Regions from separate parts of the Erythrobacter sp. KY5 genome, predicted to be linked through region 2. Evidence: predicted binding sites of a transcription regulator. Region 2 holds the regulator's gene; each other region holds the start of a gene.

Region 1 (9,833 bases), 280 kb from region 2:
GGAGCAACGTTACTGTTCCACATACAATACCGTTTATACAATACGCCAATCGGCATTTCATTTCGATTGAATTATCGCATCACTCCGCCGCTTCCTGCTGGCGCTTGAGCATCGGCGCGAGATAAGCCCCAGTAAACGACCGCTCCACCTGCGCCACATCCTCCGGCGTGCCCTCCGCCACGATCTCGCCGCCGCGCACGCCGCCGTCCGGGCCGAGGTCTACGATCCAGTCGGCGGTTTTGATAACGTCGAGGTTGTGCTCGATCACCACCACCGAATTGCCCTGCTCCACCAGCCGGTGCAGCACCTCCAACAACTTGCGCACGTCCTCGAAATGGAGGCCGGTGGTCGGCTCGTCCAGAATGTAGAGCGTCTGTCCGGTGGATCGCTTGGCAAGCTCCTTGGCGAGCTTCACGCGCTGCGCTTCGCCACCTGACAACGTCGTCGCCTGCTGGCCGACCTTGACGTAGCCAAGCCCAACCTCGTTCAGCATCCGCATCTTGTCGCGGATCGGGGGGACCGCCTTGAAGAACTCCTCCGCATCCTCGATCGTCATGTCGAGCACGTCGGCGATGGAATGCCCCTTGAACTTCACCTCCAGCGTCTCGCGATTGTAGCGCTTGCCGCCGCAGGTCTCGCAGGTGACGTAGACGTCGGGGAGGAAGTGCATCTCGATCTTGATGAGGCCGTCGCCGGTGCATTGCTCGCAGCGCCCGCCCTTGACGTTGAAGGAGAAGCGGCCCGGCTTGTACCCGCGCGCCTGGCTTTCCGGGAGGCCGGCGAACCAGTCGCGGATCTGGGTGAAGGCGCCGGTGTAGGTCGCCGGGTTGGAGCGCGGGGTGCGGCCGATGGGGGACTGGTCGATCTCGATGACCTTGTCGCAATATTCGAGGCCGGTGACCTTGTCGTGCTTGCCCGCGATGACGCGCGCGCCGTTCAATGTGCGCGCGGCGGAGGCGTAGAGCGTGTCGATGGTGAAGGACGACTTGCCCGACCCGCTGACCCCCGTGATGCAGGTGAAGGTGCCAAGCGGGATGGCGGCGGTCACGTCCTTCAGGTTGTTCGCCTTTGCCCCGTGGACGGTGAGCATGTGCCCGTTGCCCTTGCGCCGGGTCTGCGGGACCGCGATCTCGCGCCTGCCGGTGAGGTAATCGGCGGTGAGCGAGTTTTTCGCGCGCATGATCTGCTTGAGCGTGCCTTGCGCGACCACCTCGCCCCCGCGCACCCCTGCGCCCGGGCCAAGGTCGACGATATGGTCGGCGGTGCGAATGGCGTCCTCGTCATGCTCGACCACGATCACCGTATTGCCGAGATCGCGCAGCCGCTTGAGCGTTTCGAGCAGCCTATCGTTGTCGCGCTGGTGGAGGCCGATGGAGGGCTCGTCGAGGACGTAGAGCACGCCTGACAGGCCGCTGCCGATCTGAGAGGCGAGCCGGATGCGCTGGCTCTCCCCGCCTGAAAGCGTGCCGCTGGTGCGGTCGAGGTTGAGGTAGTCGAGCCCGACATTGTCGAGAAAGCCCAGCCGCTCGTTGATCTCTTTCAGGATCGGGCGGGCGATCTGGCTCTGCTGCTCGGTCAGGTGATTGTCGAGGTCGAGGAAGAACGCCTTGGCATCGGCGACGCTCATCTTGGTCGGCTCGGCAATGTCGGTCGGGCCGCCACCGTCTTTGCCGACGCCGCTCGGTATCTTCACCGCGAGCGCCTTTTCATTGAGGCGCTTGCCCCCGCAGGTCTCACACGGCTGGGCGGTCTGGAACTTGCCCAGCTCCTCCTGCATCCACGCGCTTTCGGTCTGCATCAAGCGGCGGTTGAGATTGCCGATGACGCCTTCGAACGCCTTGTTGACGGTGTACTGCTTGCGCCCGTCCTTGAAGGTGAGCGCAACCGGCATGCCGCCCGTGCCGTGAAGGATGATCATGCGCTGGTCAGGCTCAAGGTCCTTCCACGGCGTCGTAATCGTGAAATCATACGCCTTTGCAAGGCTGGTGAGCACCTGCATATAATAGGGCGAAGGCGGGTTTGACTTGGCCCACGGCGCGATGGCGCCCTGTTTGAGAGTCAGTTCCTCGTTAGGGACCACCAGCTGCTCGTCGAACAGCTGCTTCTCGCCGATCCCGTCGCAGGTCGGGCACGCGCCCTGGGGGGAGTTGAACGAGAACAGGCGCGGTTCGATTTCCTCGATGGTGAAGCCGCTGACCGGGCATGCGAACTTTTCGCTGAACACAATGCGGTTGGCAGCGAGCCCCGCGCCCTTCATCGCGCCGCCCTGATCCGCCTCATCCTCGCGCCCGGGCACAACGCCATCGGCGAGGTCAACATAGGCGAGGCCGTCCGCAAGCTTCAGCGCTGTTTCGAACGAGTCCGCCAGCCGCGTCTCCAGCCCTTCCTTCACCGCGAGCCGGTCGACCACCACTTCGATGTCGTGTTTGAACTTCTTGTCGAGCGCAGGCGCTTCCTCGATCGGGTAAAGCTCCCCGTCGATCCGCACGCGGGTGAAGCCGGCCTTCTGCCATTCGGCGAGCTCCTTGCGGTACTCACCCTTGCGCCCGCGAACCACCGGCGCGAGCAGATAGAGCCGCGTGCCCTCGGGCAGGTCCATGACCCGGTCCACCATCTGCGACACGCTCTGCGCAGTGATCGGCTTTCCGGTCGCAGGCGAATACGGCACGCCCACCCTCGCCCAAAGCAGCCGCATGTAATCGTAAATCTCGGTCACGGTTGCCACGGTCGAGCGCGGGTTGCGGCTGGTCGTCTTCTGCTCGATCGAGATTGCAGGAGAGAGCCCGTCAATATGCTCGACATCGGGCTTCTGCATCATCTCGAGGAACTGGCGCGCATAGGCCGAAAGGCTCTCGACATAACGCCGCTGCCCTTCGGCATAGATCGTGTCGAAGGCTAGGCTCGACTTGCCCGAGCCCGACAGCCCCGTCACCACGATCAGGCTATCGCGCGGCAGGTCGATATCGACGCCTTTGAGGTTGTGCTCACGGGCACCACGGACGCTTATTTTTGTCAGCATGTGGCAGCCCAATGCTTCTGAATTTTCGTAAGGCTCATAAGGGGCGTTTGTTCCGCAAATGTTCGCTGATGTAAAGGGGCGCGCAGAGGGCTGCGCCCGCTTGGGTGTGAGGTGGCGACGAGGCTTACCGATTACAACGCCCGAGGCGCGACTTGGTGCCGCCTTGCAACATCGGCAACAGTCATCGACAGGTTGAGGCTCAGCGGCGGCGATCCGAGGCTTTCGGGTACAGCTTTTTGCGGCAATCGCGCTAGGATGGAGGCTGGTGGAAAAACAACAGTTTGAACGTGTCTTGTTCTGAAGGAATCCACCATGCGCCCCGCCACTGCCCTCCCCGCCCCTCTGGCCGCAATCGCCGCTCTCATGATGGCCGCGCTGGCCGCAAGCGCGCCTGCCCCCGCTCTCGCCTGCTCCGACCCGGATGATTGCAAGGGCCTCTCCCGCGAGGAACTGGCCCGTGACCGCGCCGAAATCCGCCGCCTCAATCGCGAGCAGCTACGTTATGTCGAGCGCCGCGATGCAGAATATGCGCGCGGCTGGGAAGCCTATGACCGCCACGCCTACGACATGGCCGATTATGAGCGCGAGCGCGCCGAATACGAACGCCGCATGCGCGAATGGCGCGATGCGGTGCGACGGTGCCGGGACGGGGATTGGCGGTATTGTGGGGGGTAATCGTGCGCCGCTAAAGGCTGAGCGCCTTGAAGAACGCCTCGACCAGCTCTCTCGCTGACAGCATCGCCTGAACCGCTGCGGGCGAATCCGCGATCGTGGCCATGGCACCCAGCGCGTTTATGACCGCAAAGCCGATCCCGCCGACGTACATGAGGTAGCGCCGCTTGCTGCCCTGCTCCCTCGTGTCGGCGTCGGGGGCGCTCGCGGCATGGGCGACGTCCCGCCCTTCCTCGATCACGTCGTCGATCAGCGTATCGAGCGCTTTCGTGGTGTGCCCCGCTTCGCGAAGCGGTTCATGCATGGCGCGCAGTTTTTGCGTGATATCGCGCACGGCCTCCTGATCGGCGTCCTGGACCGGAACCTGCGACAATGCGCGCTTTTCGAGATCGAGGCTGGGCAGAGCAGACATGCAATGGTTGTGCGCACCGACCAGTTCTTCGAGCGTTTCGCGTTGTCCGTCTGCAAACTCCGCGCTCGACATGGTCGAGAGCCCGCCGGTCACGATGTTCACCAGTCGGTTGAGCCCGCCCCACGCCGATTTCGCGCCGTGGGTGCGGACCTCCTCGTCATAGCGTTCGAGCGCGCGCTGCATGCTGCCGGGCAGATTGTGTTGGGATGCGAAGATGATATCGAGCACCAACAAGAGTTCACGCACAGCCTTGTCCAGCGCGCTTTCGCGCACGGGCACGTCGATCAGGGGATTGGGCCGGGTGTCAAGCTTTCCATCATCGCTAGGCGCGATCTGCGGGCTGAGCAGGCGTTCAACCGAATCCGCCACGCTCTTTCGCGTCGCGGTTGGAGGCTCCCACTCGATCCACTCGCGAATGGCCTCCTCGCGCTCGGCACTTGGGTATCGGGTCAGGTCGCGGTGATTGACCGTCTGCATGAGCGGCTTGAGATCGCCCCGGTCGAGTTTGAAACCGACAATGCGCCGCTCAACCGAGGACGGGTCGCGATGATAGTAGTAATTCCACTCAGCATTGCAGTGATCGGAGGCAACGTAACTGCTGGAATAAAGCGGGATGAGCCGGTCGGCGCGGTCCATCGCGTCATTCATTGCGTTGACGAAATTGGCCTGCGGAAAGTCGCGATACTGGACGATGTAGGACTTGCCGATCTGGTCCAGGACCGCCGCAACCTCGCGCGCTGCGGCTTCGTCGGGGGAGGCGTAGGAGACGAAGAAGTCGACGCGCGGCTTGTCGTCGGGTTTTGGTGTGCGGAGGGAGTCGACGAATTCCTTGATGTCCGCGTTGACTTCGGCTGGTTCTCGGGACCACCATTCGTCGTCCTGCTCCACGATCCAGCGGTAGAATGCATCGTCGGCAGCGGCATCAAATCTGGCGAAAGCGTGGGGTAGGCCTTCAAGGCGACCATAGTACCATTCGCGCCAGATTTCGAAGCCGTCCTCTGGCCGGGAAAGCCAACGTGATGCGTTTGTCCAGTTTCTTTCCAGCCAATCTGGTCGTTCCTGCCAAACAGGTTCTGCCTTGACTTGTGCGACCTCCAGCCCAGAATCGAGCATTGCAAAGTCTGACCAGTGTTGTTTCCAAGCTTTGAGGTTCTCGCCATCGAAGTGCTCTGCAACAACTGATCCGTGCCACACGGATTGGGCTGACGAAACTCTAGGGCTAGTCGCCATCGTTGCCTCAAGCGCGCGAACAGCGGACAAATTAACGGCCTTCACAACTCCGCGAGCAATTGATCTTCTATCGATGGAAATACTGTCACGAGCAGAAGGCAAACTGATCCACGTCCTCGTATCTTCATCATAACCGAAGCATAGCGATAAGGCCCGAAAAAGCGCCAAAGTATTCCGCTTGTCTGTATGAGAGAAGGCCCAATTGTCGCGATTTATTGCAACGGGCAAGACACGCAGAGCCGCTCGAAGTGCGATCACCTGCGCCCATTCACGCGGCTTGTCCTCTAGCCACGCCGCAAGCTCCTCCCTCGATGTGATCTCCACAGCCATGCCCTCTCTATCCTGCGGTGGCTCTTCCAAAGCAAGCTTCTGCTCCCCCCATCCCGTGCCTCACGCGCGCTGAACCGTGGATCGAAGCGGCAATTCCGTTTGTAGGTTAGGTGAACGCACTCGCGGCCCGGATCTCAACAGGCGCTGACCATTGGCGCCGGGGTCCGCACAGACATATTCTTGAAGGACATGCGGCATGCTGCTCGGCACGCAGCATTCGCTCGCACTAATTTCGCTGCATCTCATGCGCGCCCGGTCCTTCATTCGAAAGGACAGCCTTATCTTTAGCTCGACACGCAATCCTCTCCTCGCCTCTGGCCCTTACAACCGCACACCTGCCTTTTCGATCAACGCCGCGTCGGGCGGCGACAAGGGGTCGCGGCTGACTTCGCCTGACAGGCCGCCGGTCACGCAGGCTGCGGACATTTCGACCGTCAGAAAGGCAGCCCGGCGCAATTTTGCCAAGTCCTTTCGCAAGCGGTGGAACGACCGGCGCGAGCGCAGCAGGGCGCGGCGCTTCAGCACATTCACACCGCTTCAGAACGCGCGCGTTCGTGGCAAGCGCCGCAAGCGTACCGCGTTCGCGCTGGGCGTCAGCGCGCTGGGGCTATCGGGCACGTCTAACCTTGCCTTTTCCGCCGATCCAATTGCTGCGGGAAACATGCTGGGCGAATTCGGGCACGCGAACGAATTTGAACTCGTCGATCCATCCGAACGCCGCGATGCGAGGAAACTGAGCGTCAGCGACCGTTTGATCGAAGCGATGATCGAGGAAGAGGGCGTGCGATATGACGTCTACCGCGACGTTGCGGGCTATCCCACGGTCGGCGTCGGCCACCTCGTCCTGCCCAAGGACAAGCTCAAGGTTGGCGACATGATCTCGCATGAACGCGCGATCACGCTGCTTGAACAGGATCTGGGCAAGGCGGAGAAAGGCGTGCGCAAACTGGTCGGCGACCTGCCAGTGAACCAGAACGAATTCGACGCGCTGGTCGACCTTGTGTTCAATGTCGGCATCGGGACGGTCGGCCCCGACAAAAGTCCCAAACTCAACGCTGCGATCGAAGCGGGCGATTACGACAAGATCGCCGAGGAGCTGGCATATCACCACGCGGCAAGCCGGGTTGCCAAGGGCCTCGTCTATCGCAGTGAACGGCGCACCAACATATTCCTCAACGCCGACTATTCAGACCCGCGCGAAGCGTAGCGGCTAGGTTTCGAGGGCGAGGACTTCGCGCCTCTCGCGATCGAGATTTGCGCGGATCGGGTCGAGGACTTCGCGAACCTCGGGAAGCTTTCGGACCTCGTCCAGTATCGGATTTCCCGACACCAACCCTACCGACAGGGCATCGATGTGACCCATCATGTAGGGCCACCCATATTCAGGCAGCTTTCGGACTGCGGCGATGGCTCTCTGATTGTCCTTTTTGACCGCCGCCAGATGCAGGTCCCAGATCACGGGCATCAACCAATCAGTATCTGCCGCCTTCCACCTTGCGAGCCAGTCTTCCGCGTCGCGCAAATGCTCCTGCGCCTCGCTTTCACGGCCCGCATTGCGCAACGCCAGGGCAATGAAGGGAGAGAGCGCCGGAACAATCTCATCAGACTGGCCGATGTCCTCGCCCAGCTTAGTAAACGCGCGGTGGTTCGCGAACTCTTCATCATAGAGTTCCAGCAGCTCATCTTCGCGCCCGAGCGAGAAGAACAGCGGCAATGCAGGGATCAGGAAAGTCGGTGAGCGCCAGAAACGTTCGGCATCCATTCCCTCTGCTTCCATCTGGGCACGTGTCGGCAATTGGCCCAGAAGAACGCTCTTCAAAAGCGCGGGCGGAGATTCCCGCGCTGCGATTTCTTCGTCGACCGGGGGAAGACCCAGAATTATTCGCATGATCCTCTTTTGCAGAGTCGCACCATAGCGACGTTCAGCAGCGGTCTGGGTTGATGCTGCTCTGTTCGACAGCACCACGAACTGCGAAAAATCGCCCTTCATTCGCGCTGTACGCGCGTCGGACAGGAGTTGCTGCGACGGCGAAACGGCTGCCGAGCGGATTGTCCGCTCAATCTCGTAAGCCTTGTCCATGTCCCCGAATTCGGCGGCAAGGTCGGCCGCACGCCAGCTTGCGGGCCACAGCGGATCGAGCTGGGCCATGCGGGTGGCAGCTTCCAATGGATCTTGCGCCTTGAGCAGGAAATCGCGCCTCGTGATGCTAAGCCAGAACCAGGCTTCGGAATCACCGGGATCAACCTCTACGGCGCGGTTTAGCAGGGCCAGCCGTTTATCCGGATCATCGTCAAGCATCCCTGCGACCTTGAGCGCGTCGAGCGCATCCGGGTCGAGCGAAAGCGCGTGGCGAGCGATCTCAAGCGCCTTCTTGCGTGAAGCCTCCAAGTCGCTGCGCTCGCTCCAGGGATAGAGGTAATTCGCCTTGGCCAACCCGGCCCAGCCATCGGCAAAATCCGGACTGCCCTGCGTGACCTGTTCGAGGATCGAGTGAGCCGCGATGCGCTCCTGCATGCCCCGGCTCTTTATGAGGCCCAGAGCCGTGAGATAGAGACTGAAGTCGCTCGCCGATACATCGCTTTCGGGCATCCGACCCGAGACCGGGCGACCGAGCGAGGAGGATATCGCGCGCGCAGTGCGGATGGGCAGGTATTGAGCCGATTCAGGCGCGCTGGTGAAATCCTCCTGAAACGTGGTCTGCTTGTTCGCGGCGTCAATCAGGCGAGCGGAAAGCGAGACGCGCTCTGCCCCGACCTTGAGCGAGCCCATCCATGCGAAATCGGCACCAAGCCGGCGGCAAATCTCGGCGGCGCTTAATCCCTCTTCGAACAATTGACGCGCGGTTTCGCTGCTTGTGACTTCCATCTTGCCGACGCGCGCCAATTGGGTGCGCAACTCCGCTTCGAAGCCCTTGGCATAGAGAGGGTCGACTTCCTCGCCGACTGTCATCGGCAGCATTGCGATGCGCAGCGGGCGTACTGGCGCCTCCGGTGCGCTCGGCCACAGTGCAAAGCTTGCAGCGACCACCGCCAGCATAATCGCAGCGGCAGCCGCGAGTTTCTTCCAGCCGAAAGAATTGAGCCGGGACGGATGCTCAATCGCGGGATCGGGCCTTGCATCCTCTTGCGGCGTCTCCACCGCGTCTGCGCCGGAAACCATCAGCCGATAGCCGACCTTGGGCACGTTCTCGACAATGACCGCATCGCCCGCGACATTCTTGAAGCCGGAGCGCAGCAGGGAGATCACCCGGTTGATCGAGGTGTCGCCGACAACGCGCCCTTCCCAGCACCGTTCGATCAGATCATCGCGGGACAGGATGCCGCCCTGCGGCGTCGCAAGCGCGACCAGCACCTGCATCACCTTGGGCTCGAGCATCAATTCACCGTCGGGACCCCATATCTTTCGCAGGCTCGGCTGCACGCGCACCGGGCCCAGCGCGAAGTCAGGCTCATGCGCAAGGTCGATACGGCGCGCACGCATGTCGAGCTCTTCATCGCTTGTATCAAGTGGCTTGTTCACGCGCTTAGCGCTCCCCCCGACGTCCTGACCGAAGTGATTCCCGATCCGTCAGCCCGATTCATGCATTATCCTGCGCCAATGTCACCGTCTGAGCTGCGAAATAAGCTTTTCATAAGCGCAAAATCACTGGAATTTCAGCGTTTCTGCGCAGCGCCATAAGCGCGCACCCTTCATTCTCCATCTCGTTCAGCAGGCACATCGCATCGATGAAAAACGCCTCAGTCGAACGGCACATGACACGCCGCATCGCTCGAAAGCGCCTCCACTAACGGGAGGGGGACCGGGAGGCGGCAGGACTTAACGAAGGAGAACAGACATGAATACCCTTATGAAGATCGCCGCCGCCACCATCGCATTGGCCGCCACCCCGGCCCTTGCTGCTCAAGCCCTGACCGACGGCAAGACCGCCAGCGTGAGCTACGCAGACCTCGATCTGTCGGGCAAGGCCGGACAGGACATCTTCGACCGCCGCATCGAAAGCGCGATCGAACAGGTCTGCGGCCGTATCCAGAACCGCCCGAGCCTCGATGCAAACGTGCGCGATTGCCAGCGCGAAACGATGGAAGCGGCAAAACCGTCGCGTGACCTTGCCATCGCCAACTTCTCGGCCACCCGTCTCGCAGGCAGCGAGGCACGCGTGATCCGCTTTG
Region 2 (9,833 bases):
AACAACGACACCTGGCGCATCGTCGAGGACGTTGAGCGTCTGCGCGACATGTGCGGGCATGAAAAATGGCAGGTGTTCGGCGGCAGCTGGGGCGCGACGCTCGCGCTCGCCTATGCCCAAAAGCACCCCGAGCGCACCTCCGAGATCGTGCTGCGCGGCGTATTTCTCGCCCGCCAGAAGGAAAAGGCGTGGCTTTACGAATATGGCGCGAGCGAGATTATGTCGGAGCAATGGGACCAGTTTACCGGTCTCATTCCCGAGGGTGAGCGCGGCAATCTCGTCGAAGCCTATCACGACCGCCTGACCAGCGAAGACGAGGCCACGCGCCTCGCCGCCGCCAAAGAATGGTCGCTGTGGGAAGGCACGGTCGCGACCCTGCTCCCCAACGACGCACTGCTCGCCGATTTCGAAGATCCGGCAAAGGCTGTCCCCTTTGCCCGCATCTGCGCGCGCTTCTTCCTCAACGACTTCTACCTCGAGGAAGCGCAGCTGCTGCGCGACGTCGACAAGATCCGCGACATCCCGACAATCATTGTGCAGGGCCGCCATGACATCTGCACCCCGCCCACCAGCGCGTGGGAGCTAAAAAAGGCCATGCCCGAGGCCGAGCTGTGGATGGTCCACGACGCAGGCCACTCGGCAAGCGAGCCGGGCATCATTGACGGACTGGTCCGCGCAACCGACAAGCTGGCGGGCAAGACCGCTTGAGACCATGAACCAGATCCTCGTCATCGACAATTACGACAGCTTCACCTTCAACCTTGTCCATTACCTGATGGAACTGGGCGCGGATGTGCGTGTGGAGCGCAATGACGCGATCAGTGCGAGCGAGGCGCTGGCGACGAATGCGAGCGGGTTTCTGATCTCGCCCGGTCCTTGCACTCCCAATGAAGCGGGTATCAGTCTCGATCTCGTCGCCGCCTGCGCGGATGCCGAGAAGCCTCTGCTTGGCGTGTGTCTGGGCCATCAGGCAATTGGTCAACATTTCGGCGGCACGGTCACGCGCGGCGGGTTGATGCATGGCAAGACCTCGCCGGTCACACATGAGGGAACCGGCGTTTTCGCTGGCCTGCCCTCGCCCTTCACCGCGACGCGCTATCACTCGCTGATCGTCGAGGACATCCCCGAGGCGCTTGAAGTGAACGCCAGGTCCGATGACGGTTTCGTACAGGGCTTCCGCCACGCAGACCTTCCCATCCACGGCGTCCAGTTCCACCCAGAAAGCATCGCGACCGAGCACGGCCACGACCTGCTCGCCAACTTCCTGCGCCTGTGCGGGATAGCGACGCCAGAAAACGAGAACATTCCCGCATGAAGACGCTCCCCCTCGCCGTACCTCACATGAGCGAGACCGAGGCCGAGGAGGTCTTCGGCTGGATCCTCGATGGCGAGGCGACGGACGAGGAAATCGCGCGCTTCCTGCTCGCCATGACCGAGCGCAGCGAAACGGCTGACGAAATTGCCGGTGCAGCGCGAGCCCTGCGAGCCCGCCTAATCCCGATTGAAGCGCCAGAGGGCGCGGTCGATTGCTGCGGAACGGGCGGCGACGGGCATCATACGCTGAACGTCTCGACCGCGGTGAGCCTCGTGGTCGCGGCCTGCGGCGTGCCGGTGGCAAAACACGGCAACCGCGCTGCCTCGTCCAAGTCGGGGGCGGCGGACACTCTGGAAGCGCTCGGCCTCGATATGGACGCAGCCGGACGCACGGCGGAGAAGGCGTTGGCACAGCTCGGCATCTGCTTCCTGTTTGCAAAGAACCATCACCCTGCCATGGGCCGCATCCAGCCCATTCGCCTTCAGATCGGCAAGCGCACGATCTTCAACCTCATGGGACCGCTGTCGAACCCGGCAGGCGTGAAGCGCCAGCTGATCGGCATCGCGCGCCCCGGTTACGTCCCGATCTATGCCGAGGCGAAAGCGAAGCTGGGTACGGAGCGCACATTCATCGTTTCGGGCGACGAGGGCCTCGACGAACTCAGCCTAGCGGGCGGAAACGAACTTGCCGATGTCACCGGCAACGAATTTGCAATGCGCCGTGTCGATGCATCGGACGTAAATCTCCCCCACGCCCCGGTCGAAGCGATCCGCGGAGGCGATGCGCAGCACAATGCGAAGGCCTTGAAGGCGCTGCTCGAAGGCACGCCCGGACCATACCGAGATGCCGTTGTGCTGAACGCTGCGGCGACTTTGGTGGTTTCAGGCAAGGTTGATGAATGGGCCGATGGCGCCGCCATGGCGGCCGAGGCGCTCGACAGCGGAGCGGCGGCAAAGCTGCTTGCCGACTGGATAGAGATGGCGGTCTGACGCGCATGAACAAGCTTGAAGAAATCTGCGCGGCAAAGCGCGAAGTGGTCGCCGCCCGCAAAGGCGCTGTGCCCCTCAGCCAGCTCGAACAGGCGGCGGCCATCCAGACCGCTCCGCGCGGCTTTGAGGCGGCTTTGCGTAAACGCGCACAGACCGGCTTTGCGCTGATTGCCGAAATCAAGAAAGCAAGCCCGTCAAAAGGCCTGATCCGCGAGGATTTTCACCCGGCACGCCATGCAGCCGACTATGAAAAAGGGGGCGCGGCCTGTCTTTCGGTCCTGACCGACGCGCCCTATTTCCAGGGGCACGAAGACTATCTCGTCTCCGCCCGCGCCGCGTGCCAGCTCCCTGTCCTGCGCAAGGACTTCATGGTCGACCCTTGGCAATGCCTCGAAGCGCGCGCAATCGGGGCGGACGCGATCCTCATCATCGTTGCCGCGCTGGAAGATGGCCAGATGGCCGAAATCGAAGCCGCCTCACTCGAACACAATATGGACGTGCTGATCGAAGTCCATGACGAGAAGGAACTCGATCGCGCCGCTACGCATCTGAAAAGCCGTCTCCTTGGCGTCAACAACCGCGACCTCAAGACTTTCACCACATCGCTTGGCGTCACCGAACGCCTTGCTCCGCTTGCACCGGAAGGCGCGTTGCTGGTGGGGGAAAGCGGTATCTCGGATCATGCCGACCTCGAAAGGTTGGCGAAAAGCGGGGTGCGGACGTTCCTCGTCGGCGAAAGCCTGATGCGGGCCGATGACATCGTGGCGGCGACGCGGACCTTGCTCGAAGGATAATCGCGCACTGTCCTACATGCCGCCTTCGTGGCATCACCCGGATATGACTGGCGCAGCGAATGTCCTTAATGATCGAAAATGGCTATCAGACCGCGTTGGTGTGATCGACCCACTATTTGCCTCTGGACCGTGTAACATGCGGTCCACTTCTCAGGTAAGGTCCTGAATATGAACGGTTTGACACACCTCGATTCGCAAGGCTCCGCGCGCATGGTCGATGTCGGCGGCAAAGCCGAAACGCAGCGTATCGCGATTGCGTCCGGGCGGATCGGCATGTCTCCCGAAGCTCTCGAAGCAATCCGCCAAGGCGATGCGCCCAAGGGGGATGTACTCGGCACGGCGCGCATCGCCGGGATCATGGCCGCCAAGCGCACGGGCGAGCTGATCCCGCTGTGCCATCCGCTCGGGCTTGAAGCGGTGAGCGTCGAGTTCGCTTTCGAAGATCGCTCGATCCGTGCCACCGCTACCGCATCGCTGACAGGCAAGACCGGCGTGGAAATGGAGGCGATGGTCGCCGTTTCGACCGCGCTGCTCACCATCTACGACATGGCGAAGGCCATCGATAAGGGGATGGTGATTGGCGAGGTGCGCCTCATCGAGAAGCGCGGCGGCAAGTCCGGCGATTGGAAAGCGCCCGCCGCGTGAGCGGATTGCTCGACCTTGACGAGGCGCAAGAGCGGCTGCTCGCGCTTGTACCGGTGCTGGGCGCGGAAACGGTCCCGGTTGAAGAGGCATTGGGCAGGGTCCTGGCGCACGACCTCAAGGCGGCCCGAACCCAGCCTTCCGCAGACCTGTCGGCGATGGATGGCTACGCGCTTTCAGGTGCGGGACCATGGAAGCTCGTCGGTGAAAGCCGCGCCGGTGCGCCCTTCGATGGAAAGCTGGCTGAGGGCGAAGCCGTGCGGATCTCAACCGGTGCGCACATGCCCGCCGGCAGCGATAGCGTCCTCATTCAGGAAAACGCCCACGTCACGCAAGACGAAGTGAGCGCCGAGGATGCCCCGCCCCTCGGAAAGCATGTCCGCAAACGCGGTTTCGACTTCGCCTCCGGAGACACCGTACTCGAAGCCGGAACCCGGATCGGCCCTGCTCAACTCGCGCTGGCCATCACATCGGGTCACGGCACGTTGGCGGTCCGCAAACGCGCAAAAGTGGCGGTGCTCGATAGTGGTGATGAGCTGAGCTCAGATCCTGAAAACTGCGGTCCGAACCAAATCCCCGCCTCGAACGGAGCGATGATAGCCGCCATGCTGCGGCCCCTCGTCGGTGAATGCATGAGGATCGGACCGGTGGGCGACGATATGGGCGCGCTCGCAGCCGCTCTCGCCAGAGCGGAAGGCTGCGACATCCTCATCACATCGGGGGGAGCATCTGTGGGAGACCACGATCTCGTGCAATCGGCCTTGCGCGAATGGGGCGCGGATATAGCCTTCTGGAAAGTGGCTATCCGGCCGGGCAAGCCGCTCATGGTCGCGACGCGAGGCTCGCAAGTGGTGCTTGGCCTGCCGGGGAACCCTGTCTCAAGCTTCGTGACCGCGTTTCTGTTCGCGCTGCCCCTCGCCCGTGCGGCGATGGGAATGGCGGCGCGCTTGCCGGTCGCGGTGACTGCTCAAGCCGCTGAGACAATGCCCGCGACAGGAGCTCGCCGCGAGTTCGTGCGCGGTGTCTTCGACGGGCAGCGCGTTCGCCGCGCAGCATCGCAGGATTCGAGCGCAATCCGCTCACTTGCAGCAGCCAACTGCCTGATCGAACGCCCTGCCGGATCAGGCGAAGTGCAACCGGGTGAGCCTGTGCGCATCTACAACATCGAAAATGGCTGATTCCCTTGGGTTTGTCGACATAGTCCGCTTGACACGATTTCCGAAGTTGCCTACTTGTTCCACATTCGTTCACCATATCGGTGCGCGGTTAGTGCTCTGTATCGCACCTGTTCCGTTTTGACGGACGGTGCCTCTGGGAGCGCGCGAGTTTGGCATTGCGCACGGGCCACTTCCGGCTCAGGCGCGGACAATGCGGCTTTTACGGAGTTTGCCCATGTTGACGGCAAAACAGCATGAATTGATCCGCTTCATTCAGCAGCGGCTTGAAGAAACCGGTATCTCGCCGAGCTTTGAGGAAATGAAAGAAGCGCTCGACCTGAAGAGCAAATCGGGGGTTCACCGCCTGATATCTGCTCTTGAAGAACGCGGCTTTATCCGCCGCCTGCCCAACCGGGCTCGCGCGCTTGAGGTAATCAAGGTGCCGGAAGACGCGGTGACTGCAACGAGGTCGCAGGCCGCGCCCGCTTCGATTACGGCGAACGATGCGGTTGCTTCAGCTTCCAGCGTCATGGCGAAGGCGCCTCAGCCTGCCAATGACGTGATCGAAATCCCGCTTCACGGGCGCATCGCGGCTGGTGCACCGATTGAGGCACTCGAAGGGCAAAGCTCACTGCCGGTTCCTGCGGCGTTGCTTGGCCCGGGAGAGCATTACGCTCTTGAAGTGTCGGGAGACTCGATGATCGAGGCTGGCATCTTCGATGGCGATTTTGCCCTTGTTCGCCGAACCAACACCGCCCGCGATGGTGAGATCGTGGTGGCTCTGGTTCGCGGAGAAGAGGCAACGCTCAAGTACCTGCACAAGGAAGGCGCCATGGTTCGGCTCGATCCGGCCAATGCGACTTATGACGCACAGGTCTACGGCCCTGACGAGGTCGAAGTTCAGGGTAAACTTGCAGGTCTGTTGCGGCGTTATCACTGATTGCGTGGTCGGCGGGGTGATGCAAGGTCGTCTTCCCCCCGCCACCAGCCATGCCCTCCCTGACCTTCGGCAACGCTGGACACCTCGCCATCTTCAAGGTTGAGCGCAAGTCCGCCGGTGCGTGACAGCAAACGGCGGTCTGCCTTGAGCCAGCGAGGCTGGCACGATCTCGGCAGGAAACGGTCGGCGACCACGATATCGGCCCGCTCGCAGGCGGCAGAGAGCGAGCGCTCCTCTATAAGATCGCGATTGCGCGCAAGCAGGAGAGACCAGGTCCTCCCTCCCCGTTCGATCACCAGCGTGCAAAACTCGGTCGAACACTGTGCGCCATCCCATTGTGCAAGAGGGATGGGTTCGCTTTGAACGCTCGCCAATTCGAGAAGGTTGTCGCGTGAATAGGAGGATCGGCTGTCACGCAAAGACAAGAGCCTGAGACTGCCATCGTCATCTTCGATCGTGATGCCGACATTGCGTCCTTCCCTCCCGATCAGGACATCCGGTATCGGCGTGAACAGCAGCAGGGCCGTCGCAAGACCTGCCGGCACGAAGCCGAGCAAACGCGCCCTACCGCTCCACAGGGCGAGCCATAAGCCACCGCCTACGAAAAGCGCGATGGTCAGGCCGCTCATCTGAGGCATGAGCTTGACGGCACCGGGCTGTGAAGCGGTGAAGTGGGCAATGGTAAGCAGCGCCTTCAAAGAGGTCTCGACAAGCCACCAGAACGGTGCGCCGAGGCCAACGATATCGAACGCCAATGCAACCGCGATGAGCGGCATCGAGATGAAGGTTACAAGCGGGATTGCGAGCACATTGGCGAAGGCCCCGTACAAGCCCGCGCGGTGGAAGTGGAATAGAACGATCGGCATGAGCGCGATCTCGATAACGAGACCGGTCACGAACAGCATGAACACCCCCCTGCCGAAACGGCGCGGCCAATGCTCTTCCCGCGGCGCGAGGAATGCTTTTACAGGCCCCGAGGAATGGAGCGCCACGATCGCAAGGACTGCAGCAAAGCTCATCTGGAAGCTCGGCCCGATGACGCTCTCCGGCCAAAGCAGCAGCACGAACGCGGCTGCGACCGCAACCATTCTCAAAGACAGCGCATCGCGGCCCATCGCAAGCGCGATCAGAACCAGCATGGCTGCGGCGCAGCTGCGCACGGTTGGAACCTGCGCACCTGTCAGCAAAGTATAGCCGATCCCGGCCAGCGCTCCGATAGCGGCAGCTGCGACCGGGAGCCTCACGCGCAGAGCGATGGCGGGGAAAAGCGCAAGCAGCTTGAGCGCCATGAAATAGGCAGCCGCGATCACCGCGCTCACATGCAGCCCGCTGATTGCAAGCAGGTGGGTAAGGCCTGCATCGCGCATGGCGTCCTCGTCCGCCTCGGCGATTGCTCCCCTGTCGCCGCTTGCAAATGCAGCAGCGATTGTACCGGCCGAACCGTCGACGCGGTCCCTAACGTGGGCCGACAGAGCGCGTTGCATCGAGGCAATTCCGCTGGTTTGCGGCGCAGGCTCTATCACTTCGACCTCGCCCAGCACGCTGCCAGTGCCGCTCAACCCCTTGAACCAGGCTGCTCTGGCAAAATCGTAAGCGCCCGGTAGCATGGGGCTCGCCGGTGGCATGAGGCGGACGCGCATTCGGACGACCGCTCCTTCAGCCAAGGCCCCGGCATCGAGGCCCTCTGTCGCATCCTGAGCAACGCCGAGCGGGACATTGACCCTGATCCTTCGGCCCTGCCCATTGGCCGCATCACGAACAGCCAGCGTGAGGCGAATGCGGTCCTGCGATGGCTGATCCACGCGCTCAAGCACATATCCCTGAACGCGCTCGATCATGGGGCGCTCAATCGGCTCCGCGCCCACCATTTCGGAGCGCAGCCAGATGACGCTGACCCCTGCGGCAAAAACGAGGCCACACGCGATCAGGGCCGTTCGAACATGGTCGCGTTCCGGCCGGTCCCTCCACGCAGCCAGCGCGAACAAGGCCGTGAGCAAAGAGAGAGCGATCCCTGCGCACCATTGCCATTCGTTGCGCAAGGCGAACCAGCTAAGGATTCCTGCGACGAAGACGACGGCCAGCCACGGTGCACGGTCGAAGCCCGCTCCGGCCAGGAAGGCTTCGACCTTGGTCGCAAGCGCGCTCGCAGCGCTGGACAATCCGCCGCCCCTTTGCCACAGGCGCGCAGCGGCCTCTCGAGGGCCAGACGGATCGGTTCGCGCAGCCTCAACGCTGCTGTCGGGCTCGCCCGCAATCGGAATGATCGGCGTATTGGCCAAGGGCCCATTTCCCCCTTCGGGTTCGGCCATACTCAATGCGCTAGAATGAATAGGAATATCAAGCCCATGGCAAGCCCAGTTGTCACCCGTTTTGCCCCGTCGCCTACAGGCTTCCTCCATATCGGCGGAGCTCGCACGGCGCTCTTCAACTGGCTCTTCGCCCGCCATCACGGCGGAAAGGCGCTGTTGCGCATCGAGGATACGGACAAGAAGCGCTCCACGCAGGAAGCGATCGACGCGATCCTGGATGGATTGGACTGGCTCGGCCTCGACTATGACGAAGCGCCCACATTCCAGTCGCAGCGCGCGGACAGGCACGCAGAAGTTGCGCACAAGCTTCTTGAGGCAGGTCATGCTTACAAGTGCTTCGCCACTCCTGAAGAACTGGAAGCCATGCGGGCAGACCAGCGCGCCAACAAGCAGCCGATGCGGTATGATGGCCGCTGGCGTGACCGTGATCCATCGGAAGCGCCCGACGGCGCTCCTTATGCCGTCCGACTTAAAACGCCGCTCGAAGGAGAGGCGACCATCGAAGACAAGGTCCAGGGCACGGTTTCAGTGCGCAATGAGGAACTAGACGACTACATCATCCTGCGCGCGGACGGGACACCGACCTACATGCTTGCAGCGGTGGTGGACGATCACGACATGGGGGTCACGCACGTTATTCGCGGCGACGATCACCTCAACAACGCCTTTCGCCAATTGCCGATCTACCGGGCGATGGACGAAATTGAGGGGGGATGGCCCGATCCGATCTACGCCCACGTGCCACTGATCCACGGCTCGGACGGGGCGAAACTGTCCAAGCGACACGGCGCTCTTGGGGCAGAAACCTATCGCGACGAATTCGGCATCCTGCCCGAGGCGCTGTTCAACTACTTGCTGCGCCTTGGCTGGGGTCACGGCGACCGCGAAGAGATCACCCGCGAAGAGGCTGTCGAACTGTTCGACCTCGCCGGTGTGGGTAAGAGCCCGTCGCGTTTCGACATGAAGAAGCTCGAAAATCTGAACGGGCATTATATTCGCGAGGCTGACGATGCGCGCCTCGCCGGTCTGGTCGCATCCAGAATCGGCGAAAATGCGGATGTAGCGATCCTGACCAAGGCTATGCCTGTGCTCAAAACGCGTGCCAAGAATATCGATGAACTCGTTGAAGGCGCAGGATTTCTCTTTGCGAAGCGACCGCTGGAAATGACGGAAAAGGCAGCCAAGCTGCTCGATGAGGAGGGCCGCGCGAGACTTGCACTGGTTTCAACGGCGCTTGCAAAGGAAAATAGCTGGACAATCGAAGCGCTCGAAGCCACTACCAAAGCGCTTGCAGAGGAACAGGAATTGGGGCTCGGCAAGCTGGCGCAGCCTATGCGCGCCGCACTGACCGGGACGACGACGTCGCCCGGTATTTTCGATGTTCTGGTCCTGTTGGGACGGGAAGAATCCCTGGCACGGATCGACGCGCAGGCTTCTTGAAGTCTGGGCGATCACGCTGAAAAGAATTACGGCAGGAGACTTAACTTGGCAGACAAGCAGGCGAAACTCGAACTGGGTGGGCAAACTTACGAGTTTCCCGTGCTCGAAGGCAGCACCGGCCCGGATGTGGTCGATATACGTAAGCTGTATGGATCGACCGGCGCCTTCACTTTCGACCCCGGCTACAAGTCGACCGCGAGCTGCGAAAGCGCGCTGACCTATATCGACGGCCAGGAAGGCGTCCTGC
Region 3 (9,833 bases), 760 kb from region 2:
ATCATCACCGGCGCTTTGGTTGGCTCGTCGGGCGCGATCCTGAGCTATATCATGTGCCGCGCCATGAACCGCAGCTTCATCAGCGTGATCGCGGGCGGGTTCGGTGCCGAAGACGGCGCTGGCGCAAGCGGTGAACCGCGCGAACAGCGTCCCTACAAGCAGGGCAGCGCGGACGATGCCGCCTTCATGCTCGAACAGGCCGAAAAGGTCATCATCATCCCCGGCTACGGTATGGCGGTGGCGCAGGCGCAGCACGCGCTGCGTGAGATGGCCGAAGTGCTTGAAGAGAAGGGCGTCGAGGTCAAATATGCGATCCACCCGGTCGCAGGCCGCATGCCCGGACACATGAACGTCCTCCTCGCCGAAGCCAGCGTCGACTATGACAAGGTGTTCGAGCTCGAAGACATCAACAGCGAATTCGCCACCGCAGACGTCGCCTTCATCATCGGCGCAAACGACGTTGTGAACCCGGCGGCCAAGACCGACAAGTCTTCGCCGATTTACGGAATGCCGGTGTTTGACGTGGACAAAGCCAAGCAGGTCTTCTTCATCAAGCGCTCGATGGGCGGTGTCGGCTATGCCGGGGTCGACAACGACGTGTTTTACATGAACCAGACGACGATGCTGCTTTCCGACGCCAAGAAGATGGTCGAGGAAATCGTCAAGGCGATGGACTAGGGCTCACTGTCGAAGGCCATGCGTTTCCTCGTCATCATGCTGCTGGTTCTGGCGTTCGGAGTGGGGGTCTACTACGTCTTTCGCGGCGACGGGATGCTCGAACGCGTTACCGAGCAACGTGTTGAACAGGCTTTGCTCAACAACGGGGTGCCTGCCAACATGTCCGAATGCATGGCTCCGCGCCTCGTCGACCGACTCTCCATCGCGCAATTGCGCAAGCTGGAACGACTTGCACCCGAGGAAGGGGAAAACCGCGTGCCGCTTTCCACCGGTGAGGCGATGGCACGCATTCGCCGTGTCGATGATCGCGACGCGGTTGAGCAGTTTGTGCGGGTCGCCGGTGGCTGCGGGCTGGAAATCGGATTTGAGATCTTCGGGCGCTGACCCGCTTGCAATCCTCCCCCGGCCTGCTGCACAATGACAGGTAAGCTAGGGAACTTTGCCATGAGAACAATTTCAGCGATCGCCGCGGCGCTTCTTGCAGGCTCTGCCGCGAGTACGAGCCTGCCGGTATCGGCCCACGAAAGCCATTCCGAAGAGCAGGAATTCGCGCCCAAACAGGTCGGCGCACAATTCATGGTCGTGGAAACCACGGCCAACGATGCGGCGCGTGAGCCATTCCTGCGCGGCCTCGCCCTTCTGCATAACTTCGAATACGATTACGCAGCCGAAGCCTTCCGCGCAGCGCAGGCGGCCGATCCCGATTTCGTCATGGCCTATTGGGGCGAGGCGATGACTCACAATCATCCGCTATGGGAGCAGCAGGATTACGAGGCCGCGACCGCCGTTCTTCAACGCCTGGGCGAAACGCGTGAGGCCCGCGCCGCCAAGGCTCGCAATGCGATTGAAGCCCAGTGGCTCGGCGCGATCGAGACGCTGTATGGCGATGGCGAAAAGGAAGCGCGCGACCTTGAATACCTGGCCGCGATGCGCGCCATGCTGGCCGATCATCCCGGCGACATCGACGTGCGCGCCTTCACTGGTCTTGCGGTGCTTGGCACCTCGCATGGCGGACGTCAGGTTCCGCTTTACATGGAAGCGGCTGGCATCCTCGAGCCCGGTTTCATGACCAACGAGTTCCACCCCGGCATCCTGCATTACCTGATCCATTCCTATGACGACCCGGTCCACGCGCCGCTCGGCAAGCGAATGGCAGAGCGTTATGCGGTGGTCGCTCCCGAGGCGGGGCACGCGCAGCACATGGTCAGCCATATCTTTCATGCGCTCGCCGATTGGGAGGCGAGCGAGAAGGCCAATATTCTGGCAGATAGAGTGGTCGATCAGCAGCGCGCTGCGTCCGGCCGTCCGTCTTCCGATTGCGGGCATTATAACGAATGGCTGGTCTATGCGTTGTTGCAGCAAGGTAAGGACGCGAGCCAGCGCGTTGCAGCGTGCCGCGTTGCTGCGCAGGAACAGCTGTCAACAGGCGCTCGCAATCGCCTCGGTTTTGGCAACGCGTCTAGCTATGCCTCGATCGCGGCATGGCACGGTGTGGATACCGGCAATTGGCCCGAGCCGATGGCGATCTCTGGCGACGGCTTCATCCTTTTGCGGATGATGCAGGCTCACATGCGCGCGCTTGAGCATATGGATGATCCTGCAATTGTCGGCGAAGCGCTCAATGATTTGCGAAGCTTGTCCGGCGAATTCGCCCAAGTGCTCTCTCAAGTTGCACCCGATGATCGAACCAGCACTCCCTGGCTGGAACGGGCGGTGGACCAGGTGGATGCAATCAGGGTTCTCGCATCGGGAGACACCGACGCAGGTCTTTCAGCGCTTAGAGCTGCAGCCGAAGCGGAAAGCGCGCTCCCTGTGGTGTTCGGCCCACCTGCCATCGCCAAACCGAGCTGGGAGCTTCTGGGCGAGCAATATCTCGCATTGGGACGCTTCGCAGAGGCTGCCGAGGCGTTTCGAAAGTCGCTCCAATTTGCGCCGGGACGTCGCCTTTCGCGCGAAGGGCTTGAAATGGCTCGGTCTGGCGGCTGAATAGGTCTTGTCTTGCAACCTCTTGGCCTTCATCATGCACGGCCGAGAGGGAGACACGCAATGATCAGGATTTCGTTCGCCGCCGTGCTGCTAGCCAGCGCCGCACCGGCTTTGGCTGAGACGCATACGGTAAGCCCGGGCGACGGCGCACAGGAGCGCTTGCAGGAAGCGCTAATCCTGGCTGAGCCGGGTGACACGATCATGCTGGAGGCCGGGCGTTACACGCTCACCGACGGGTTGAGCCTCGATGTCGAAGGCGTCACCATTCGTGGGGCCGGGATGGACGGAACGGTCCTCGATTTCACGACACAGGAAGGATCGGGCGAAGGCCTGCTTGTCACCAGTGATAATGTGACCTTGCGTGATTTTGCGCTTGAGAACCCCAAGGGCGACGGGATCAAATCGAAGGGCGCAGACAATATCGTCTACTACCGCGTTCGCGTGACATGGACGAATGGGCCGGATCCCTCGAACGGCGCCTATGCGATCTACCCGGTCGAGAGCACGGGTGTGCTGGTCGACGGCGTGAAGGTGACGGGCGCATCGGACGCAGGGATATACGTTGGTCAGTCCAATCGCATAACTGTGCGCAATTCGATTGCAGAGGCGAATGTCGCCGGTATCGAGATCGAGAACAGCCGCAACGCGCTGGTCGAGCACAATATCGCGACACGCAACACCGGCGGTATTCTCGTCTTTGATTTGCCGGGTCTCCCGGTGATGGGCGGCGGCAATGTAGTGATTGCGAACAACCTCGTGGTTGCGAACGACACCGCAAACTTCGCCCCTCCGGGCAATATCGTTGCTGGCGTTCGCAGGGGCACGGGCATCATGGTGATGGCGAATGAAAGCGTCCTCATCGAAGACAACATCATCGACGAGAACCCCACCGCGCCGATCATGGTAATCGCTTTCACCCAGCAGTTCGAAGACGAGCGCTATAATCCGCTCGCCCGCAATATCGTTATAGGAGAAAACCTTTATGGCCGCGGGGGCGATGATCCGCAGCTTGAGGGCGCGGAGATGCTGATGGCGGCTTTCGGAGGTTCGCTGCCCCCGGTGATGTGGGATGGACTTGGTAGTCTCTATGCGGTCGCGGACACGGCCGGATGGACGCTCAACTTGCCCGAGCCTGGCAAAGGCGTCGCTGGGGCCAGCCCTGCTCCGCTCAGTGTTCCTGAGCCAGACGGTGAATTCGACCGAAGCGGTATTGGCGCGCCGCCTGAACTTGAAGAGCGCATCTGATGCGCTTTGCCGCCCTTCTGCTTGCGTGCGGCGCGGTTGCGCTGGGCGGCACAATGGCCGAGGCGCGGCTGGTCGCACCCGAGGTGTCGGATTTAGCCATCACGCAGGATGGCTTTCCGCGCACGCTCGATGAATATGGGTTCTTCATCCACGCCGATGTGCAGATTCCGACAGCGGACGTCATGCCATACGAACTAAACACGCCGCTCTATTCAGATGGTGCGGACAAGTTGCGCTTCATTTACGTGCCCGATGGCGAGACGATCAAAGCGAATGCGGACGGGTTGCTGCAATTCCCGGTCGGTTCCGCGATCATCAAGACCTTTGCTTTTGGCGAAGGCAGTGACCGGCGGCTGATCGAAACCCGTGTGCTGTTGAACCGTGCAGATGGCTGGCTCGCGCTGCCGTATCGTTGGAACGAGGAGCAGACCGAGGCACGGCTGGCGCTGGCGGGTGGCCGCATTCCCATCATCACGCCGGCAGGCGAAGAGATCAGCTACCGGATCCCGAACAAGAACCAGTGCAAGGCCTGCCATTCGCTCGATGATGCGGTCCTTCCCATTGGCCCGAAAGCGCGCAATCTGGCACCTGAATTGCTCGAACTGCTTTCCGAGCAGGGTAAACTCGACGCGGTGCCGGACGTATCGAGACCAATGCCTCGCTGGTCCGATGCCAACGCCGCGAAAGAGCCGCTTGCAAGGGCATATCTCGACGTGAATTGCGCGCATTGCCACAGGCCGGGCGGCGGCGCGTCCAATTCAGGTCTCGACCTGCGCTGGGAGCAGGATGCCCCCTTCGCGCGGGGCGTCAACAAGCCGCCAGTCGCCGCTGGGCGCGGGGCAGGGGGGCTGCTTGTCTCGATCGAGCCGGGTGACCCTGACGCCTCGATCCTCGTGCACCGGATGAATTCGAATGAGCCGGGTGTGGCGATGCCTGAACTCGGGCGCTCCACGATTGACGAAGAGGCGGTCGCACTGATGCGAGACTGGATTGCGGAGATGGGCAATTGAAGTGGGTGCTGCGGATTGTCGGCGTCCTCGCCGCTTTATTGCTTGTCGTCTTCCTGATCTTCCGAACGCCTGACACCGACGCAGAAGAGATGCGCGCAAAGTATGGCGGCGCACCGTCGCAATTTGTCGAGATTGAAGACGGCGTGACCGTCCATCTTCGCGACGAAGGGCCGCGAGACGGCCTTCCCATTATTCTCCTGCACGGTTCCAATGCGGATCTTCACACCTGGGAGCCTTGGGTAGAAGGGCTTGCCGACACTTACCGCGTCATCCGTTTCGATCAGGTCGGGCACGGTTTGACCGGTCCAGATCCGGCGGATGATTACAGCCGCGCAAACTACGCCGAAGACATCCGCGAAGTGGCAGACGCGCTCGGCCTCGATCGGTTTGTCATCGGTGGCAATTCCATGGGCGGCAAGCACACGATGGCGTTCGCCTCGGCCTATCCTGAGCGCGTAATGGGCATGGTGCTCGTCGATGCGGGCGGCATCCCGATGAACCAGATCGAGGTTCAGGAAGAAGACGATGACAGCGGCAATATCGGGTTCGCGATTGCAAGGATGCCTGGCATCAACAAGATCGCCGAACAGATAACCCCGCGCAGCCTGATTGCCCAAAGCCTTGCGCAATCGGTGTCGGTCAAAGAGATCGTGACCGATGAAATGGTGGATCGGTATTGGGAACTGCTTCGTTACCCCGGCAACCGCGCAGCGACCATGGCGCGGTTCAGCACGGATTATGAGCCGCTCACCAAAAGCGAGATCGCCGAGCTGGACATGCCAGCACTGATCCTTTGGGGAGAAGAGGATCGCTTGATCCCTGTGAGCGCAGGGCGCTGGCTCGATGAAACGCTGCCCCAAAGTGAGCTCATTATCTATCAAAGTATCGGTCATCTCCCTCAGGAAGAGATCGTCGGACCATCACTCGCCGATCTTCGCAAATGGCTGGGAACACTTGAGCAAGGCTGACCGTTGAGACGGTGTTAGCCATCTAACCGGCTAATTCATCTAAGCAATCCACGCCCTATGGACGGATAGCGCGCTTGGTGGCTACATCGTTGTGCGGCGCAGTATGGATTCGAGGAATGGCTTTGCGAAAATTGGGACTGATCGGCGGCATGAGCTGGGTGTCGACCGGAATTTATTACGACCGGATCAACCGGATCGTGCAACGCCGCGCAGCTCCCATGGCTTCCGCTCCGATGCTGATCGAAAGCCTTGATTTCTGCCAGCTTTACGCGCTTCGCGAAGAAAAAGACTGGAAGCGCGCAAGCGGGATTCTTTCGGAAAGCGCCAAACGGCTCGAAGGCGCAGGCGCTGAAGCGCTCATCATCGGGGCAAACTCGATGCACAAGCTTTACGATGAAGTGTCGTCCAACGTCGGGATACCGATCCTCCATATAGCAGATTACGTGGGCAAGGCGCTGAAGCGCGAGGGGCACAAAACCGCTGCCCTGATCGGCACTCGCAACGTCATGACCGAGAGTTTTTATCGCAAGCGGCTCGTCGCGCACGGCATCGACCTGCTTCCGCCCAACATGGTCAACGTCGAAACGCTTGACCGGATCATTTACGATGAGCTGATGGTTGGCAAGGTAACGCGCGATGCGCAGCGCGCGATGAAGACAATCATCACGAACAAGGCTCAAGAAGGGGCGGACTCGATTGTTCTGGCCTGTACGGAACTCGACCTTGTCGTCGATGTCGATGCCAATGTTCTGCCGGTTTTTGATTCAACCAGAATTCACTGCGAAGCGGCAGCGGACTGGATCCTTGAACAGGAATTGGTGAATTAGTCTGCAACTCGACCCTTCCACGAAACGCTTGGCCGCATAGCAGCATTGCATGGGGTGCAACGTGGGCGCGCTCGCTATACCTGCGGCGAGGAATTTGTCATCGAAAAGTAACAGGCAGATTCCGGGTCTTCGGGTCGCTCCGAATGACCCAAGAGCTTTAGGGCTCTTGGGGCCGCCTACCACCCCCCCATTGCACCCGGTGGGCGGTCCCTTTTTTTCCGGACTTGTGCACAACCGCGCCTTCCCACACCTTGGCTTTGGCCCTGTCCACGGCATTCATGGGAGGTTGCCGTTCTGTTCCCGTTGAGCGCGTGGCATCGGTGACCTAAGCGATATGCCCGTGACCACACGTGCTCCCTACTCCGCTGACCCCTTTGCCCATGGCGGGCGCGAGTTCGCTTCGCAGGGTACCCCTTCGCCGCTTGACGTCGGTGGAGAGACGCGCGGGCCGCGCACCGATTTTCAGCGCGACCGCGATCGTATCATTCACTCAATGAGTTTTCGTCGGCTCAAGTCCAAGACGCAGGTGTTCATTGCCCCTGATGGCGATCATTACCGCACACGACTGACCCATTCGATAGAAGTCGCGCAGATTGGACGGGTGCTGGCGCGCGCTCTTGGCGTTGATGAAGATCTGACTGAGGCGCTGTGTCTCGCTCATGATCTGGGGCATCCGCCTTTTGGTCACGCGGGCGAGGCGGCCTTGTCTGAAGCGATGGCGCGACATGGCGGATTTTGCCACAATGCCCAGGCCTTGCGCACGGTCATGCGGATCGAATCCCCATATCCCGGCCATGATGGATTGAACCTGACCTGGGACCTGCTCGAAGGGCTTGCCAAGCATAATGGCCCGGTCGCGGCGCCCAATTGGGCACTTGCACAGCTGGACGAAGCCTTCCCGCTCAACCTTGGCACCTGGCCCTCGCTCGAAGCGCAAATCGCGGCGATTTCGGACGACATAGCTTATGACAATCACGACATCGACGATGGTTTGCGCGCAGGCTTCCTAAGCCTTGATGACCTGATGGAACTGGAATTCCTCGCAGACCAGTGGCGCTCGGTCGAAAAACGCTTTCCCAATGCCCCGCGTGAGCGCCTGCTGCGAGAACTCATCCGCGATCAGATCGGCCTGATGGTGAACGACGTGCTCGAAAACACGAAAGAGCAGGTGAAGGGCATCGGTTCGGTAGACGAGGTGCGGGATGCAGGGCGACAACTGGCGGGCTTCTCGCCGGATATGGAACACAACGAACGGGCGCTCAAATCCTTCATGTATGAAAAGCTTTATTACCACCCGGAACAGGTCAGCGCCGCTGAGCGGGCAAGGGACGTCATCGCGCGGCTCTTTGCTGCATATTCTCAGGACCCGCGCCTCATGCCCGAGGAATGGCAAGCTCGCCTGCCGGAGACTGAGCCGGGTCGTAGCCGCACGATCGCCGACTTTATCGCCGGGATGAGCGACCGTTTCGCCATTCGCGCATGTGAAGCGATTTACGGCGAGCAGCCGCAGGGGCTCGTCAATGTCTGATCGCATCATCGTTGAGCGGAGCGCAGGATGACCGAATACGGAGCGCACGAGAAGACGCCGGTTCGCATCGGCCTGGTCGGATCGACCGGCATGATCGGTCGGCGGCTTATCGAGATATCGAGCGCAGGAGACCAAGCTCGCATTGTGGGCATCGCGCGGCGAGAAATGGAACTGCCCAAGGGCGCGCGGGTCGAGATGTTTATCGCCGATACCGAGAAATGGGGCGAAGTCCTTGAGGCTGTCCGGCCAAGAGCGCTGATCTGTGCACTCGGCACGACATGGAAGAAGGCAGGCCGCGACGAGGCCGCGTTTCGCGCTGTCGACCACAATCTCGTTCTGGCGACAGCACATTCCGCCGTCGAAGCGGGCATTCCCAACATGGTGCTGATCAGCTCTGCTGGAGCCGATCCGCGCCAGAAAAATTTCTACCTCAAAGTGAAGGGCGAGGTTGAAGCCGAGGTGTCGAAGGTGGGCTTCAAGCGCCTCGATATATTGCGACCGGGGCTGCTGCGCGGCCAGCGAAAAGGCGATCTGAGGCCCGTTGAAGCGGTGGCGCGGTTCGCGAGCCCTGTGATCGATCCGCTGCTGCCGACGAAGTGGGAGATGTATCGCTCCATCTCATCAGATCTGGTTTGCGAAGCAGCGCTCGGCCTGGCGATGCGAAAGGCGGCGGGCCGCTTTACGCATGATAACGAGGCCATGAAACGAGCTGCGCGCGAATGGAGGGCAAAGGCCGAGGCGCCTCTGCCCGAATAACGGGTCTGGATAGGGGTACGATCATGGACTGGGGGACGGTATTTAACGGCGCCAATTTGATGGCGATGCTTGCTTGGGCTGCGCTGATTCTTCTGCCGCGATGGCCCGCTTTGCTGTCGGCGCTATTGTATCTTGGCGTGGGCGCGCTTTGCCTGCTTTATGCTGGAATTCTCGTAAGCCTGCTGACCGGTCTTTCGGCAGGAAGCGATGGCGGCAGCTTTACCAGTATCGAAGGGGTGCGCACCCTGTTCGGAAGCGATGCAGGGTTGACGCTGGGATGGGTGCATTACCTGGCTTTCGACCTGTTCGTCGGCCTCTGGATCGCGCGGGATGGCGACGCAAAAGGCATCTCGCGCATCCTTCAGGCCCCGGTTCTGCTCGCAACATTCCTGTGCGGCCCTGTCGGCCTGCTCGTTTGGCTGATCGCGCGCGAGCCCGCTGCACGCAAGCAGGGGCGGCCAGCCTGAACCTGCCGACACCATCAAAAAGTTGGACGCGGCGCCATTATCTTGGCTAACCCTACGGCAAGCGAAGAATCCGGGATTAGAGAGGGTAGCATATGGCGAGCGAGGCCGATCACGACATGTTGAGTTTCGACGATTTCCTGAGCTTTTGGAGCAAAGAGCGTCCTGACGGCATTGCTCTGGAAATGGGGGGCCGCGCCACGACCTATGGGGAAGCGGATCACCAGACCCGGCAGCTGATCGCGTGCTTTCAAAGCCACGGCGTCGGGCATGGTGACCGGATCGCCTGGCTGGGCAAGAACTCGGACCGTTACTTCATGCTTCTCTATGCTGCGGCACGTGTGGGCGTCGTGATGGCTCCGATCGGCTGG

The links. Region 2 encodes LexA, which represses DNA repair genes until DNA is damaged. Its sites were predicted from a motif close to GTTCCNCNCTTGTTCT; they were not measured.
Region 1: uvrA (excinuclease ABC subunit UvrA) is a predicted target of LexA. The motif match lies at 3,069-3,084, and genes of this name have one in related genera.
Region 3: CD351_RS06810 (deoxyguanosinetriphosphate triphosphohydrolase) is a predicted target of LexA. The motif match lies at 6,930-6,945, and genes of this name have one in related genera.

What each region holds. Positions count from the first base shown of each region.
Region 1 is NZ_CP021912.1:2,479,509-2,489,341, forward strand. It holds gene uvrA (excinuclease ABC subunit UvrA) at 80-3,019, opposite strand; gene CD351_RS11795 (hypothetical protein) at 3,332-3,694, shown strand; gene CD351_RS11800 (toll/interleukin-1 receptor domain-containing protein) at 3,705-5,216, opposite strand; gene CD351_RS15960 (lysozyme) at 5,860-6,870, shown strand; gene CD351_RS11810 (winged helix-turn-helix domain-containing protein) at 6,874-9,183, opposite strand; gene CD351_RS11815 (UrcA family protein) at 9,500-9,833, shown strand, end outside.
Region 2 is NZ_CP021912.1:2,200,820-2,210,652, forward strand. It holds gene pip (prolyl aminopeptidase) at 1-708, shown strand, start outside; gene CD351_RS10420 (aminodeoxychorismate/anthranilate synthase component II) at 713-1,315, shown strand; gene trpD (anthranilate phosphoribosyltransferase) at 1,312-2,304, shown strand; gene trpC (indole-3-glycerol phosphate synthase TrpC) at 2,310-3,098, shown strand; gene moaC (cyclic pyranopterin monophosphate synthase MoaC) at 3,267-3,743, shown strand; gene CD351_RS10440 (molybdopterin molybdotransferase MoeA) at 3,740-4,918, shown strand; gene lexA (transcriptional repressor LexA) at 5,133-5,837, shown strand; gene CD351_RS10450 (ComEC/Rec2 family competence protein) at 5,831-8,146, opposite strand; gene gltX (glutamate--tRNA ligase) at 8,183-9,586, shown strand; gene CD351_RS10460 (citrate synthase) at 9,632-9,833, shown strand, end outside.
Region 3 is NZ_CP021912.1:1,438,908-1,448,740, forward strand. It holds gene CD351_RS06775 (NAD(P)(+) transhydrogenase (Re/Si-specific) subunit beta) at 1-678, shown strand, start outside; gene CD351_RS06780 (hypothetical protein) at 697-1,062, shown strand; gene CD351_RS06785 (tetratricopeptide repeat protein) at 1,123-2,664, shown strand; gene CD351_RS06790 (parallel beta-helix domain-containing protein) at 2,725-3,909, shown strand; gene CD351_RS06795 (SO2930 family diheme c-type cytochrome) at 3,909-4,919, shown strand; gene CD351_RS06800 (alpha/beta fold hydrolase) at 4,925-5,887, shown strand; gene CD351_RS06805 (aspartate/glutamate racemase family protein) at 6,004-6,714, shown strand; gene CD351_RS06810 (deoxyguanosinetriphosphate triphosphohydrolase) at 7,049-8,242, shown strand; gene CD351_RS06815 (NAD(P)H-binding protein) at 8,270-8,998, shown strand; gene CD351_RS06820 (ABA4-like family protein) at 9,022-9,465, shown strand; gene CD351_RS06825 (long-chain-fatty-acid--CoA ligase) at 9,558-9,833, shown strand, end outside.